DNA from 3 places in the Dyella humicola genome. Region 3 is predicted to be linked to each of the others. Evidence: riboswitches for the same ligand, from Rfam matches in the RefSeq annotation. Region 3 holds a riboswitch; each other region holds the start of a gene.
What was found. A riboswitch is a leader RNA that binds a small molecule or an ion and turns the genes downstream of it on or off. The one in region 3 is predicted to bind cobalamin.
Positions count from the first base shown of each region.

Region 1: linked by a shared signal. The riboswitch ahead of btuB (TonB-dependent vitamin B12 receptor) and the one ahead of btuB (TonB-dependent vitamin B12 receptor) in region 3 are both predicted to bind cobalamin.
Region 2: linked by a shared signal. The riboswitch ahead of OUZ30_RS01800 (ribonucleoside-diphosphate reductase subunit alpha) and the one ahead of btuB (TonB-dependent vitamin B12 receptor) in region 3 are both predicted to bind cobalamin.

Region 1 is NZ_JAPDPC010000001.1:69,157-74,603, forward strand. Features, by position in the region: gene OUZ30_RS00295 (efflux RND transporter permease subunit) at 1-198, opposite strand, end outside; gene btuB (TonB-dependent vitamin B12 receptor) at 405-2,303, opposite strand; cobalamin riboswitch at 2,433-2,664, opposite strand; gene OUZ30_RS00305 (GntR family transcriptional regulator) at 2,700-3,452, opposite strand; gene zwf (glucose-6-phosphate dehydrogenase) at 3,672-5,138, shown strand; gene pgl (6-phosphogluconolactonase) at 5,283-5,447, shown strand, end outside.
Region 2 is NZ_JAPDPC010000001.1:424,143-429,589, forward strand. Features, by position in the region: gene OUZ30_RS01800 (ribonucleoside-diphosphate reductase subunit alpha) at 1-903, opposite strand, end outside; cobalamin riboswitch at 1,053-1,270, opposite strand; gene OUZ30_RS01805 (type 1 glutamine amidotransferase domain-containing protein) at 1,507-2,370, opposite strand; gene OUZ30_RS01810 (energy transducer TonB) at 2,380-3,237, opposite strand; gene OUZ30_RS01815 (TIR domain-containing protein) at 3,526-5,447, shown strand, end outside.
Region 3 is NZ_JAPDPC010000001.1:930,283-935,729, reverse strand. Features, by position in the region: gene btuB (TonB-dependent vitamin B12 receptor) at 1-1,135, opposite strand, end outside; cobalamin riboswitch at 1,293-1,514, opposite strand; gene clpB (ATP-dependent chaperone ClpB) at 2,272-4,854, opposite strand; gene otsB (trehalose-phosphatase) at 5,053-5,447, shown strand, end outside.

The DNA of each region.
Region 1 (5,447 bases), 860 kb from region 3:
CGGTGCAGCCACGGTCGACGCCATGGTTTGCGCGTTGGCACCCGGCACCTCGGTGTAGACCACCATGCCGGGGAATTCGATCGCAGGCAGCGCCGCCACACCTAGCAACAGGTACGCCCACAAGCCCGCCAGGGTGAGGCCGAGCGCCAGCAGCGAGGTGCCGATCGGGCGACGTATCAATGGCGCGAAAAGGTTCACGGGCATCCTGACCGTTGTCATCGGCGCACCCCTGTCGCACCGACTAGCGGGACGCGTACGCGTACCCTCGGTCGCCTTTATGCACGCAATCGGGTGACGGCGAATGTGCCGTAAGGGATGGATTAATCGGGCGTCGTCATCCCGACCTACGCCGGGATGACGATCGTGCTAATTGCCGACACCCCGTGAGGTGCCGGCAGAGCAGATCAACGCGTCGACGGGTTATAGCGCAGCGTCAGGAACCAGGTGCGGCCAGGCTGGTTGAAGTAGTAGACCGTCTCGTAGTTGCGATCGAACACGTTGGCCAACTTGGCCTCGATGCGCCAGTTGGGCAGGAAGGCATAGCTCGCGCGCAGGTCCGTGGTGCTGTAACCGCCGAGGCGATGCTGGTTGGCCAGGTCGTCATAAGCCTTGCCCGAGGCAAAGAAGGTGGCGCCAATGCCGAACGCATCGAAGCGGCGATCCACATCGACGCGCGCCGTCTGCTCCGGACGACGCGGCAACAGGTTGCCGTCATACGAGCTCGCCGTGCTCTTGGGCTGCTGCAGGGTGAGGTAGCTCTGCACCTGCCAACCGTCGAGGTTCGCGCCTAACTGGCCTTCGACGCCGCGGATGCGCGCCTGGCTGATGTTCTGCGGCACGAAGTTGCTATCCAGTGCGATCAGATCGTCGATCTTGGTCTGGTAGACGTTCACCGCCCAGTTCCACGCCTCCTGCTTCTGGCTCAGGCCCAGTTCGCCCGAGCGCGACTTTTCCGGCTTCAGGTTGGGATTGCCCAGGCCGTAGGGGTAGTAGATGTCGTTGAAGGTCGGCGCGTGGAAGGCGGTGCCGTAGCTGGCCGACAGGCGCAGGTCATGATCGAAGCTGTAGCCCCACGCCAGCGCACCGGTGTTGTGATTGCCGAACTGATCGTTGTGATCGTGGCGCGCCGATGCCTGTACTTCGTTGCGACCGAAAGTGCCCATGTACTGCGCATAGACGCCGGTGTCCTCGCGCCGGCTGTTGAGGTAACCGGTGTCGCTGTTGATGTATTCCTGCTGATAGTCGACGCCAGCCGTCAGCAGCTGGTTGGTGTCCAGGGTGATGTCGTTCTGCCACGAGGCCTGGTTGCGGCGCGAGTCGGCATAACCGCTCGGCGTGCGCGGGTAATACGTCTGCGTGCCCGCGAAGATGTCGTTGTAGACGCCCTGGAAGTACGTCGACGAATCGTCCCTGCTCTGGCCGGCATTGAGCGTCACCTTCCAGGCGTCGAGCGGGGTGAAGCTCAGGCGCGCGCCGGACACGATCTGCTGGTTGACCGCCTGGTTGCCGCTGAAGGGGCTGCCGGCGTATTCGACAAAACTCTTGCTGCGCAGCCACGTTGCCGACAGTTCGGTGCCGTTGTCCCAGCGATAACCGCCGTTGGCCATGCCGTTCCAGTTGCGGAAGGCATCGTCGCCCGGCTGGTCGACGAAGCAACCGGCGCCAGCCTCGGCGGCGCCGGCGCGGCAGGCGGGGATGCCGCTGGTGTATTGACCGCCCAGGCCTACGTTGAACCAGGCGTGCGAGTCACCACCCGACAGGCCGGCGTGGCCGTCCGTGTAGCTGTGGCTGCCGGCCGACACGCTGAGTGACGGCGTGAGCTTGCCGTCCTGCTGCCCATGTCGGGTGAAGATCTGGATCACGCCGCCGATCGCATCGGCGCCGTATAGGCTCGAACGCGGACCGCGCACGATCTCGATGCGCTCGATCTGGTCGACCGGAATCTGCTCGAATGCCGGCAAGCCTGCACCCACCGCGCCGATGCGCACGCCATCGATCAGCACCAGCACATGGGTGGAATTGCTGCCACGCAGGAACAGCGAACTCTGCTGACCCAGGCCACCGGTCTGGGTGAAGGTCATGCCGGGCAAGCCCACCAGCAAGTCGTGTACCGACGCCGGCTGCAGCCGTTCGATATCCGCGCGGGTGATGACGGTGACCGAGGACAGCGCCTCGTCGGTGGTGATCGACGTGCGCGTGGCCGTGACGATCACGGTGGACAGCGATGGCGGCGAGTTTGTATCAGCGGCCTGGGCGGCCATCGTGCACGACAGCAGCGCAGCTGCCAGCAGAGTCTTCTTCATGGTGTTCCTTGTGGCCGCGCACCCGCGCGCGACACCTGACTTCCAGAGGTCGGACGGCCACTTGGGGGAGCAGAACGGCGGACAGGCGAGATGCGCCATGACACGACGTCCGGCCTCGCCCACCGCGAGCCATCCGTTACGTGTCGGGCCGGTCTCCGGGCTTGCGAGTGGCATGCATCGCGTGCATGCACCGTCGGGCGCCTTCCCGTGCCGAGGCACAGTGGCATGTCGCCATCAGGTTCGAATCACTCGCTTACCGTTGCGGGGGCAGCGCCGGAATGGCTGCGTTGGCAGCATGCACCGGCTTCCCGTTTCATCCTGTGGAGTTACGCCGCAGGACACCCGAACGAACGGAATTTTAAGGTTATCCCTCGCCAGCAGCAACCAAGCCGCGGCTTAGTCGGTTTGCAGCTCGGCCACGAAGTCGTAGATATCGCCGCGATACCACGAGGTGGTGAACTCCACCACGCGGCCATCATCGAGAAAGCTGCGGCGCTCGATATTGAGGCCGGCACTGCCCACCGGCACGTGCAGCAGACGGGCTTGCTGGGCGCCGAGCGAGACGGCCCGCAGTCGCTGCAAGGCGCGACGTGGGCGGCAACCCAGCGTTTCCAGCACCTGATAGAGCGAGTCGTGAACGACCATCGGGTCGGGCAGGATGCTGGCGGGCACCACGCTGCGTTCGATCGCCAGCGGTTCGTCCTTGGCATAGCGCACGCGATGCAGGCGGGCGACCAGCACGCCGGGCGACAGGTTCAGTGCCATGGATTCTTCCGGCGTCACCTCGCCCACGCCCCGTTCGAAGAACTCCGAACGCGGATTGAGACCGCGTGCGCGCAAGTCTTCGGTAAAACTGGTGAGGCGCGACATCGGCTTGATGATGCGTTCGGCCACGAAGGTGCCGGCGCCGTGGCGTTGGTTCAGCAGACCCTCTTCGACCAGGCCGGCGATGGCCTTGCGGATCGTCACGCGGGAGAGCTCCAGCAAGCGCGACAGGTCGCGTTCGCTGGGCAGGGCCTGGCCCGGCTCGATATCGCGGTGTTCCACCACGTTGCGGATGGCCCGGCGCAGGCGCAGGTAGGCGAGCGGTTGGCTGGTGGCCGGGTCTCGGCTCAGGCGGCGGTATTCGTTGACGAGGGCGGTTTCCATGCCGGAACGATACCAATGACCATACCAGTATGGCAATCGGGTGATTTGGCGGGACTTTCCGAGGTTACCAATTTCCGATGAGAACCGTTGTGCCAGGCGGGTTCACGCGGTATCACGGAGAACTGGTGTTGCCTGGTATGTCACTGGTACGATCCCGGGGCACCGCACGGGCGCCAGCGCCCTGTGCCCGCTCCCCGCATCGCCTTTGAGGTGACTGAAGTGACTGCTTCTCCCCTGCCGGTCGAGCCGTTCGACCTGGTGATTTTTGGCGGAACCGGCGACCTCGCCGTACGCAAGCTGCTGCCCGCCCTGTACCACCGTTTCGTCGATGGCCAGATCCCCACCTCCAGCCGCATCGTCGGCATCGCCCGCGAAGGCCTGGACGACGATGGCTACCGTGCCTCGCTGCGCAAGGCGCTGCAGGAAAACGGTGGCGACGCAGCCAAGATCGAGGCCTTCCTGGGCCAGGTGGGCTATCGCTCGCTGGATGCGCGCAAGGACGAAGGCTGGGATGCGTTCGCGGCGTTGATCGGCGAGCAGCCCGAACACATCCGCGTGTTCTATCTCTCCACCTCGCCGGAATTGTTCGTCGATATCTGCAACCGCCTCGGCTCCTATGGGCTGAACAAGGGCCGCGCCCGCGTAGTGCTGGAAAAGCCGATCGGCCGCGACCTGGCCAGCGCCAACCAGATCAACGACGCCGTCGGCCACGTCTTCGACGAAACGCAAACCTTTCGCATCGACCACTACCTCGGCAAGGAAACGGTGCAGAACCTGCTCGCGTTGCGTTTCGGCAATGCGCTGTTCGAGCCGCTGTGGAATGCCGAGCACATTGACCACGTGCAGATCACCGTGGCCGAAACGCTGGGGGTCGGCCAGCGCAGTGCGTATTACGACCGCGCCGGTGCCCTGCGCGACATGGTGCAGAACCATATCCTGCAGTTGCTGTGCATGGTGGCGATGGAGCCGCCCTCGTCGCTGCAACCGGATGCGGTGCGCGACGAAAAGCTCAAGGTGCTGCGTTCGCTCAAGCCGATCGATGAGAGCAATGCCGCCCAACTCACCGTGCGCGGCCAATACCGCGCCGGTGCCGCGGAAGGCCAGAGCGTACCGGGTTACCTCGACGAACTCGCCAGTGGCAAATCCAACACCGAGACGTTCGTGGCGTTGAAGGCCGAAATCGCCAACTGGCGCTGGGCCGGCGTGCCGTTCTACCTGCGCACGGGCAAGCGTCTGCCCGAGCGCGTGTCGGAAATCGCGGTGGTGTTCAAGGCGGTGCCGCATTCCATCTTCGATCCGGCGGCTGGCGTGCTCGCGCAGAATCGCCTGGTACTGCGCCTGCAGCCAGACGAAGACATCAAGCTGTGGCTCACCATCAAGCATCCGGGTCCGGGTGGCCTGCGCCTGCGTCACGTGCCGCTGGACATGAGTTTTGCCGAAGCGTTCGGCGTGCAGCAGCCCGATGCGTACGAGCGCCTGTTGCTCGATGTGGTGCGCGGCAACCCCACCTTGTTCATGCGTCGCGACGAAGTGGAAGCGGCCTGGCAGTGGGCCGATCCCATTCTCGCAGCGTGGGCGGACAGCGGCGAGACGCCGCGTCCGTATACCTCGGGCACCTGGGGTCCCAGCGCTGCCGTGGCACTGATCGAGCGCGATGGCCGCACCTGGAACGAGGAAAGTGAGTAAACCGCTCACCGATACTAGCCGCCGTGACGCAAGGGTGATTCACCCGAGCGTCGCGGCGGCCTGCCTAGACTTCCCGCCATCCTTGTACCGCGGAGCCTGCGTGAATTCACCGCGAAGCCCCGCCCTGCCTGCGCCCTGCCTCCCATGTCGAACCTAACCACACATAGCTTCACCGACAGCCAGGCCCTGGCCGTCGCGCTGGCCACCAACCTCGCCGAGCGTCTGCGCGAAGGCATCGCTGAGCGCGGTAGAGCCCTGCTCGCCGTTTCCGGCGGCAGCACACCGCGTCATTTGTTTGAGCGCCTTTCT
Region 2 (5,447 bases), 510 kb from region 3:
GGCGAGGCCAATGCCGCCAGCGAACTTGCTGAGCTTGGCCACGTCGGCGTATTTGTTGTAGATCGACTCCAGCGAATCGGATGGCGAGTCGAGCAGGAAGCACGAGCTAAGCTGTTCATGCGCGGTGCCGGCATTGAACAGCGTGGGCGAACTGGCGATGTATTCCAGCGACGACAGCAGGCGATACAGTTCCAGCGTCTCGCCGATCTCGTTGCCGCCCAGTGAGCACGCAATACGCATGAAGAAGTACTGCGGCGTCTCGATCACCTTGCGCAGCTGAGGATGGCGCAGCAGGTAGCGGTCGTACACCGTGCGCAGGCCGAAGTATTCGAAGCGGCGCGAGGCGAGCGGATCGATGGCGTCGTTGAGCTTGCGCGCATTGGTGGCGACGAAATCGCGCAGGCGCGCATTCAGGATGCCAAGTTCGGCGCCGCGCGCGATGGACTGCGAGAAGCTCTGGATTTCCTGGCCGCTTACTTCCTTGTCGACATAAGCGCTGAGCAGGCGCGCGGCCAACTGGCCGTACTCGGGTTCTTCGGCGGTGAGTGCGGCGGAGGTGCGGATGGACAGTTCGTCCAGCTCGCGCGTGGTGGCGCCGTCGTACAGGCCGCCAATGGTCTTCAGCGCCACGCGCAGCGGATCGACGCCGTGCAGGCCTTCGCCGCTGCGAGTGACCGCGCGCACGATCTTGTTGACGTCGACGATCTCCTGGCTGCCGTTGCGCTTGGTAACGCGCATCTGGCCAGGGTTATGCGGTGGGGTCAGGGCAAACGGCGCGTCGTCGCCGCCTTGGGCGGGTGCGATGGGCTGGGGTGCTTCGGCCACGACGGCCTCGGCAGGGAAAACGGCGGCGTCCGCGCGGTCGTCAGTACGCTCGCGCGAGGTGGTATCGATAGGTTGCATGCAGCATCGCTCCGGGCCTGGTCATCAACCGCCTGCTCCCGCGCGCAGGGCTGAAATAGTGCGAGTCCACGGACGGTCGACCGACAGGGCATGCCGCCCTGCGCATCGACGCGCCTCCCCGCGGAAGCCGTCACCACGCATCGCGGCGCTCAGGCCACGATGTGCCGGCAGGTCTTCGGACTCGTGGACATGGGTCTTGCGACCCGGCCTACTTGCTCCCGCTTCCCAGCCGCTGAGGGCCAGTGCGATGGGGGCTTTCGTTTCCACTTACCGCTGCGGGGCAGTTCCGGATTTGCACCGGATTCCCTATTAAGCCAATCCGACCGTAGGTCTGAGAGAGGCACCGACCAGCACAACATATCGGGCTAAACCAGGCCGGTCAACCCAATAGATTGTGGATTAGGCGGTGGATAAGCAGGAAAAAGTGAGGCGGTGGCGGGGGTTATCGGCCCAGCAGGAAAATTTCCTGGGGCTCTGTTCAATGGCTCCACAGGAAGGACGGCAGCAGGCCGAAACGCCACTTCGCCTGAGTCGTCATCCCCGCCATCGCGGATGACGGCTTGCTTCGACGATCGCCCTGGGATTTGAAGCAGAGTGCTTGGCTCAGCTCGGCCGGCTGGCGAGGATGTCGGCGAACGTCGCGGCGAAACGGTGCACGTCCCCCGGCCAGCGAGCGGAGACATAGTTGCCGTCGCGCACAACGAAGGCCGGTCTGCCATCCGTAGCGCTGTCACGCACCAGGCCGGAGGTCTTGCGTCGATAGTCTGGAACGTCGCGAGGCACATCGAGGAAATCTTCAGGCCTGGCCAGTGCGCGCGTCACTTCCTGCTGCACCGACATATAGCCCGCCGGCTGCCCGGGACCATCGGGATACGTGCGGTAGTAGTCCGGGTCCCAGAAGCGGGTGATGCGGGTGATCGACCACGCGGATTTCTCCAACGCCCAGGTCAGCGCGGTAGTGCGTCGGCCATGCAGCACGGAACGACCATCCGCACCGCGGCTGCGCGCAGCGAGCACCACGCCATGACAGATCGCGGCGACCGGTTTGTCGGCGCCGAAGAAGGCGGCAACTACATGCTGCAGCTGCGAGCTTTCGAGATATACACGCACGCCACGCGCGCAGTGGCCACCGGGAAGCAGCAGTCCATCGAAGCCAGCGGTCTCGACGTCATCCCAGCGCAGCGGCGCGTTGAAGGCCTGATCTTTCAGTAGCGCGGCGTAATCGCGACGCGCAACCGCATTGGCGCGCAATAGACGGCCAAACGCGGTCAGCTTGCGCAGGCCCGGGATCCAGCCCCACAGATCCAGTCCTTCGCCACTGATCATGATCGGGTCCGCGCTGGCCGTCTGGCCGTCTGGCGTGGCAAACGTCACCTGATGGCCTGCCTGGGTAAGCACGCGCCACGGCACGGCGACTTCGCTGGGGTCGAAGTCCTGGTGCGGCAGGGGGATCAATACGTGGGCCATCAGGTGTACTCAGCTTCCAGCCAGCGATGTGGCCAGGCGCGGCCCGGTGCCAACCTGGTGGAGTGCTCCGTCTGGGATGGCGTCAGGAGCCTCGGAAAGCAGGGTGCGGTCCTTGACCCAGGGCACGTCTTGCTTGGGACCGGGTACATAGATGTCCCAATGACCGTATTCCGACGCCGGTGACTGCTGTTCGCCGAAGGCGTGAAGATCGAAACTGACGGGAACACGCACCAGCCAATAGGGCGCATCGGCGTCTTTACCCTTCGTCGGGATATCGTAGGTCCATTCTCTGGCAGCGTTGAGCGCAGCGCCGGCTAGGCTCTTGCGATACCGATCCATGGCCCATTTGTCGCCGTAGGCACGCAGGTTGACCTGTTCGGCGAAAGCATCTTGCACGCGGCCATCCCGGTCGATGCGCAACAACAGGAAGACCGTGCCCGATACCCGCGCATCGATGGCCATCGGCGGGTACTGGGGTTGCCGCCTGGTCTTGAATTGGATGCGCTCGTCCTTGGCGCCCTTATCGTCGCCGAAAGTCGCGGCGATGATGCTCACCGATTCGTGTTGCGCGTCGACGGCCTTGGCGAGTACGCGCACGCTCATGCTCTCATTCAAGACAGCCTCGGGCGTGGCAGCAAACTGAAATTTCCAGGAAGGGATATTTTTCCGGATGAGCTCGGTGACCGCCGGCGGTAGCTTCTCCGCCTGATCGAGCACATAGCCTTTGACGCTGCCGTCCGGACTGATCTGCACAGCACCCTTCACGAGCATGCTCGCCTCGGCGATCTTCCGAACATTTTCCGCCTGTGCGTCCGGTGTCGCGCACGACAGCCACACACTCAACATGCCCACCAGCAAAAGCCTCATACCGAATCCCTCCGTTGGAATGCACGCAGTCTAGCTTTACGGGGGCGGCATTTAGCCTTCCAAGGCGGGGCCAGTCGCCAGCCGGGGGCGTGCCATGGTTTTCGAATGGGTCGAACAGCCCGCCACGACCTTAAAAGTGTGATGGTCATCACATTTGGTATGCTACGGTGATGATTCCGAATGCTTTTGTCGGCGTCTTCGGAAGGTCGGTGCCTGGTTTCCGACCGAATGTCGTGGGGATTCCACGGCCAAGGAGGGCGGCAGCCTTCTGCGGGAGTGCGGTGCGTTATGGCGCAGGCCCCCGTGGTATCGGAGTTCCGGTACCGCGCCTTCATCAGCTACAGCCACCAGGACAAGTCCTGGGTCGACTGGCTGCACAAGGCACTGGAAACCTATCGCGTGCCATCGCGCCTGGTCGGCCAGCAGACGACCGCGGGGACGATTCCGCGGCGTCTTGCGCCCATCTTCCGCGACCGCGACGAACTGGCCAGCGCCACCGACCTGGGCCGCAAGGTCAACGAGGCACTCGGGCAATCCGAGAACCTGATTGTGATCTGCTCGCCGCGTTCGGCGACCTCGCGCTGGGTGCAGGAGGAAGTGCTGGCCTTCAAACGGTTGGGCCGTAGCGAACGCATTTTTTGCCTGATCGTCGATGGCGAACCCAACGCCAGTGATTGGCCGGGCCGGGGGGCCGAGGAGTGTTTTGCGCCGGCGCTGCGCTTTCAGCTGAATGCCGACGGACAGCCGACCACAACGCACACCGAGCCGATCGCAGCGGATGCGCGCGCAGGCAAAGACAGCCGCAGCACGGCCAAGCTGAAATTGATCGCCGGCATGCTCGATATCGGTTTCGACAGCCTGCGGCAACGGGAGCTGCATCGCCGTCATCGCCGTATGACGGCGGTCACCGCAGCGGCACTGGTCGTGATGGCGGTAACCACGGTCCTGGCGATCAGGGCAACGATTGCGCAACACGCCGCGGATGTGGCCAGCCAGGTCGCGGAACGCCGCCAGAAGCAGGCCGAGGATCTGGTCGACTTCATGCTTGGCGATCTCAACGACAAACTGCAGGAAGTGAAGCGTCTCGACATTATGGCGGCCGTTGACGACAAGGCGATGGCGTATTTCACCTCGTTGCCGGTCACGGATGTCACCGACCAGGCTTTGGCGCAACGCGCCACGGCGTTGCAAAAGATCGGCCGCATTCGCGAGGAACTGGGTCATATGCCCGAAGCGATGGTGTCTTACCAGGCCGCGGCGAAGCTGACCTCCTCGTTGGCTGCTGCCCATCCCACCGACGTGCCTCGTCAGCTCCAGCACGCGCGCATCTTGACCTTCATTGGGCAGAACCAGTGGTTCCAGGGACAGCTCGACCAGGCGCAGGCGAGCTTTGAATCGGCGCAAAACGTATTGCAGCAGGCCGAACCCCATGCGGCGAACGATCTCGTGCTGCAGTTTGAGCGGGAGATGATCTACAACAATCTCGGCCATGTACTGGAGACGCTCGGTCGCCTGGACGAAGCATCGGTGCAGTACAAGAGCGCGCTGGAACTGTCGAGGAAACTAGTGGCAGCTAATCCCGACAAGACCGAATGGGCGGTCGAACTCGGTGGTGCGCACAACAATCTCGGCAAGCTGGCGCTCCTGCACGGAGATCTTGTGACTGCCATTGTCGAGTATGCCAAGGACGACGCCATCGAAGCCGAATTGGCGGAGCGAAACCCCAAGGACAATGAGCAAAGCGACGCCATGCTCACGGTGCGGGCCATCCTGGGGCGCACGCTGGCCTTGGCCGGTGATGACGAGACCGGCATGCACCATTTGCAGCAGGCGGTGCAGATGGCGAACGCGTTGGTGAAGCTCGATCCCCACAATAGCGGCGCTCAGGACGACCTTGCCCACTACGCTCAGCAACTGGCCCGGCTGAAACGCCTCAACGACGATCTGCCTTCGGCGCAAGCCCTGACCGCGCAGTCGCTATCGATCTATGCCGAGCTGGTTCGCGAGAGCCCCGCCGACACAAGGCTGCAACGAGAGCTGGCCGAAGCGCGGACGGAACAGGCCGCCGAATTCCTCGCCGCCGGGCAGGTAGATCCGGCGCGTGCGCAGGTGCAGGCGGCACTCCACGCACTGCTTCCTTTGCGGCAACAACAGCCGCATGACCGCTCGACCTTGTTGGCCACCATGGCCGCGCAAGTGTTGCTGGCCAA
Region 3 (5,447 bases):
CGCTGCCGGTGTTCTTGCCGCCGAACTGGCTGTTGTCGTCGCGGCGCACGCTGGCCTGCAGCGACTGGCGCCCGAAGGTCTGTTGCCACTGCACGAACACGCCACGATCGATGCGGCTGTCCACGGCGTAGGCGGTGCTGCTGTCCACCTGATCACGCTGCCAGTCGAAACCGCTGCTGAGCAGGCCACCGCCCAGCGCGATATCCGCCTGCAACGAACCAATATCGCGATGGGTGTCGAAACGGTCAACGTAGACGCCTTGCAGATAGTCCTTGCTGAAGTCGCCGCTGGTACCCACGCTCAAGGTGAAGGTGAGGTCCTTGGTGGGACGGTAGTGCAGACGGCCGCCGACCACCTGGGTCACGCTTTCGTCGGAGTCGGAATAGGTGCCGTCGTAATAGTTGTGGCCCTCGCTGCGGAACAGGCGGACATCGGCGTCCCATTGCTGGTCGAAGCGATAACCGCCCTGCAGGGTCACGGCGGTGTTGCGATAGCCGTCCTTGTCGGGCTGATCGGCGAAACACGCGGCACCGACTTCGGCGGCTCCCACGCGACAGGCGTTGATGCCGTCGGTCTGGTCATGCGAGGCCTGTAGCGAATACCAGCCGTTACCGCTCGTCCCGGCCAGACCAGCCGAACCGCTTAGATGACCATAGCTGCCCACGCCCAGGCTGAAGGCAGGTACGAACGAGCCCTCGGGGCGACGAGTAAAGATCTGGATCACGCCACCGATGGCCTCCGAACCGTACAGGCTGGAGAACGGCCCGCGCACGATCTCGATGCGCTCGATCTGCTCGACGGGGATGTCCTGTAACGCAGCCGTTCCAGTGGTGGCCGAGCCGATCTTGATGCCATCGACCAGCACCAGCACATGATCGGACTCGGTGCCACGCAGAAATGCGCTGGTGGCCTTGCCTGGGCCGCCGTTGTTGGCCAGCTGCATGCCGGGCGTGCCGCGCAGCAGGTCCGCCAGGGATGCCGGCTGCAGGCGTTCGATATCGGCACGATCGATCACGGTGATCGCCGAAAGGGTCTGGTCCTGCGTCTGCGCAGTACGGGTCGCGGTGACCACGACGCTACTGAGGTCGGTCGTCGCATCGTCGGCGGACGCCGACGAGATCACGGTCAACAACATCGCCGCCAGGATCGTCTGGCGGACGGGGGACTTCTGAAATGCCACAGCAATGCTCCTCAACCGCGCCTGCCCGCGCGGTTTGCATGAGATAAGGAACAGGCGTGAGGAGACGTGGCGGCCATGCGACGCATGGCATCCATGACATGGCCCACCGCCTGTCTGGTCGTACCTCGAGGCCGGTCTCCGGGCTCGCGAGCGAAGGCATCGGATGCCTTCCGGACCAGCGCCTTCCCATGCCAAAGCACAGTGGCTATTGCTGACCGTTTACTCGCCTACCGTTGCGGGGGCAGCTCCGGAATGGGCGCTCACGCGCCGCACCGGATTCCCGTTTCAACCACTCGCTTTGCAGCTGGTGGTCACCTCAGGCGGGGCGATCTTAGCAGACGGGAGATTCGATCGCCTGCCGGCGCGCTTTGCTCCTTCTCCCTTCCGGGAAGAAGGCTGGGATGGGGGGCGGGTGCTTGCGGTCACGCGTTGACCGAGCGATATCGCCAGGTTGCCGCTTACGCAGCGGGCGTTCCGAACCGCTGCCGCGGTCCGGGTCACTTTTCTTTTGCTGGCCCAAAAGAAAAGTAACCCAAAGAAAATGGCCTAAAGAGCCAGAGCTCATAGCATGGCGCGGGATACGAGCCTGACGGGCGTGGCCAGCCGAATGAGTGGCGGCCCACGGCCGACACACCGCGGCTACACCGCAACGCGCCGATGCGAAGAGGGCTTAAGGCGTCGGTGGTGGGGTGGTTACCTGGCACTTGGATGCGACAAACATCACGACCTTTGGCCGAGCCTGCTTTAAGTCCTCATCGCGGTGGCGCGTTGCGGTGTAGCCGCTGTGTGTAGCCGTGGGCAGTCAGTTCCCTAATCGCGGGAACCTTCCAGCGCTTCTATCCCACGCAATGCTGCCAGCTCTAGAGGCCGTTTTCTTTGGGTTACTTTTCTTTTGGGCCAGCAAAAGAAAAGTGACTCGAGCGCCGGCAGGCGATCGAAACGCCCGCTGCGTAAGCGGCAACCTGGCGGCCACGCTCAGTCGTCGCGTGACAGCATGCTCCCGCCCCTCGCCCCAACCTTCTCCCCAAAGGGGAGAAGGAGAAAGAGCGGGTGACTCGACGTTCAAGCCGAAACCACCTCAGGTTTCGAGGTTACTGTTTGCGGAACGTCAGATGCCCCTGCTCTGCATCCACCACGATCGTGGTGCCGCCAGGGAATCGGCCTTCCAGGATCTCCCTGGCCAGCGGATTCTCCAGCTGCTGCTGGATCGCCCGCTTGAGCGGACGCGCACCGTACACCGGATCGAAGCCCACATTACCGAGCAGATCCAGCGCCTTTTCGCCGATCTCCATCTTGAGCTCGCGTTCGGCCAGGCGCTTCTCCAGATAGGCGAGCTGGATCTTCGCGATGGCGCGGATCTGCTTCTTCTCCAGCGGACGGAACACCACCAGCTCGTCCAGGCGATTGATGAACTCGGGACGGAAGTGCGCCTGCACCACGCCCAGCACGCTCGCCTTCATCTGCAGATAGTCCGCCTCGCTGTCGCCCGCGTGCTCCTGGATCATCTGCGAGCCGAGGTTGGACGTCATCACAATGACGGTGTTGCGGAAATCCACCGTGCGACCCTGGCCGTCGGTGAGGCGACCATCGTCGAGCACTTGCAGCAGGATGTTGAACACATCCGGGTGCGCCTTCTCCACCTCGTCCAGCAGGATCACGCTGTACGGGCGGCGACGCACGGCCTCGGTGAGATAGCCGCCTTCCTCGTAGCCGACATAGCCAGGAGGCGCACCAATCAGGCGACTCACGGAGTGTTTCTCCATGAATTCGCTCATGTCGATGCGCACCATGGCGTCCTGCGTATCGAACATGAACTCGGCCAGCGCCTTGCACAACTCGGTCTTGCCGACGCCGGTGGGGCCGAGGAACAGGAACGAGCCATACGGGCGGTTGGGATCGGACAGGCCAGCTCGTGCACGACGAATTGCATCGGATACCGCGCGGACCGCCTCGTCCTGACCGACCACCCGCTTGTGCAGCGCGGACTCCATTTGCAGGAGCTTTTCGCGCTCGCCTTCCAGCATCTTGTTGACCGGGATGCCGGTCCAGCGCGACACCACTTCGGCGATCTCTTCCTCGGTGACGCGATCCTTCACCAGCTTGAACTCTTGCGTTTCAGCGGCCTGCGCGGCGACAAGCTGCTTCTCCAGCGCTGGCAACGTGCCGTACTGGATCTCGCTCATCTTGGCGTAGTCCTGGCGGCGCTGCGCGGCTTCCAGCTCGATGCGGGCGGCTTCGATCTGCTCCTTCACCTTGGTCGCGCCCTGCAGCGCGGCCTTTTCGGATTTCCAGATTTCGTTGAGGTCGGAGAACTCGCGCTCGAGCTTCTGGATGTCTGCATCGAGGTCGGCCAGGCGCTTCTTGGACGCCTCGTCGGTTTCCTTCTTCAGCATCTCGCGCTGGATCTTCAGCTGGATCAGGCGGCGCTCCAGGCGGTCGAGCTCTTCCGGCTTGGAATCGATCTCCATGCGGATGCGCGAAGCGGCCTCGTCCATCAGGTCGATGGCCTTGTCCGGCAGCTGGCGATCAGGGATATAGCGATTGGACAGCGTGGCCGCGGCAACGATGGCCGGGTCGGTGATCTCCACGCCGTGATGCACCGCGTAGCGCTCCTTGAGACCGCGCAGGATGGCAATCGTGTCCTCGACGTTGGGCTCGCCCACATAGATTTTTTGGAAGCGGCGCTCCAGCGCGGCATCCTTCTCGATGTACTTGCGGTATTCATCGAGCGTGGTCGCGCCGATGCAATGCAATTCGCCGCGCGCGAGCGCGGGCTTGAGCATGTTGCCGGCATCCATGGCGCCATCGGCCTTGCCGGCGCCAACCATGGTGTGCAGCTCGTCAATGAACAGGATGATCTGACCTTCGTTCTTGGCCAAATCATTCAGCACAGCCTTCAGGCGCTCTTCGAATTCGCCACGGAACTTGGCACCGGCGATCAGCGCGCCCATGTCCAGCGCGAGCACGCGGCGATCACGCAAGCCTTCCGGCACTTCGCCCTTGACGATGCGCTGGGCCAGGCCTTCGACGATGGCGGTCTTGCCCACGCCGGGTTCGCCGATCAGCACCGGGTTGTTCTTGGTGCGACGCTGCAATACCTGGATGGTGCGGCGAATTTCCTCATCGCGACCAATCACCGGATCGAGCTTGCCGCTTTCGGCGCGCGCGGTGAGGTCGATGCAGTATTTCTCCAGCGCCTGGCGCTGTTCTTCCGCATTCTCGCTTTGCACTTTTTCGCCACCGCGCAACTTTTCGATGGCCGCTTCGATATTCACCTTGTTGGCGCCAGCCGCCTTGAGGGCGGCACCCAGTTCACCCTTGTCTTCCAACGCCGCCAATACGAACAATTCGCTGGCGATGAACTGATCGCCGCGCTGTTGCGCAAGCTTGTCGGTGAGATTGAGCAAGCGCGTCAGCTCGTTGCCGACATGCACGTTGCCCTCCTGCCCGCTGACTCTTGGCAGTCGGTCGATCTGCTCGTTGATGCGCTGGCGCAAGGCAGGCACGTTGACTTGTGCCTGCGTGAGTAACGGCGCCGTCGAGCCGCCTTGCTGGTCGAGCAAGGCAGCCATCACGTGCACCGGTTCAAGCATGTTGTTGTCGCGCCCGACGGCCATCGATTGCGCATCGGCCAGCGCCTGCTGGAAGCGCGACGTGAGTTTGTCCATCCGCATGGGCATGCCCCTCATCAAGGTGATCTGGCGGCCTCGCCGCCACTGCCCGAAGAGATGCGGACGACACCGCGCGATTCAAGCACTACCGTCATCACGCGCATATCACGTGTTCGGTTTTTGCAGGACCCATCCATAGCTAGTCTTCACATTTGTCTTGCTAGGCTCGTGGCCGTGATATCGCCCTCTCCCTCCCCGGCCATGTCCGCTCAATTACCACTACCAGCGCCACCCCTGCCGGGCGCCGGTGAACACTGGGCTCTGTTTCTCGACGTGGACGGCACCCTGCTGGATGTTGCCCATCGGCCTGACCAGGTTTTAGTCGACACGCGTCTGCGCGACCTCCTCGACGACCTGTTCGGCACACTGGATGGCGCCCTTGCCCTCGTCAGCGGGCGCAGCCTGGATGACCTAGACGATCTGTTTGGCCATCCACCTTGGGCGATGGCCGGCTTGCACGGACTGGAGCTGCGTGGCGCCGATGGCAGCTATCGCGGCGTCCACATTGGCGCGGCGCGACGCTCGTTGGTGCGGGAGTTCGCCACCACGGTCGCCGCGGGCCTTCCCGGTGTACTGGTGGAAGACAAGGGCATGGC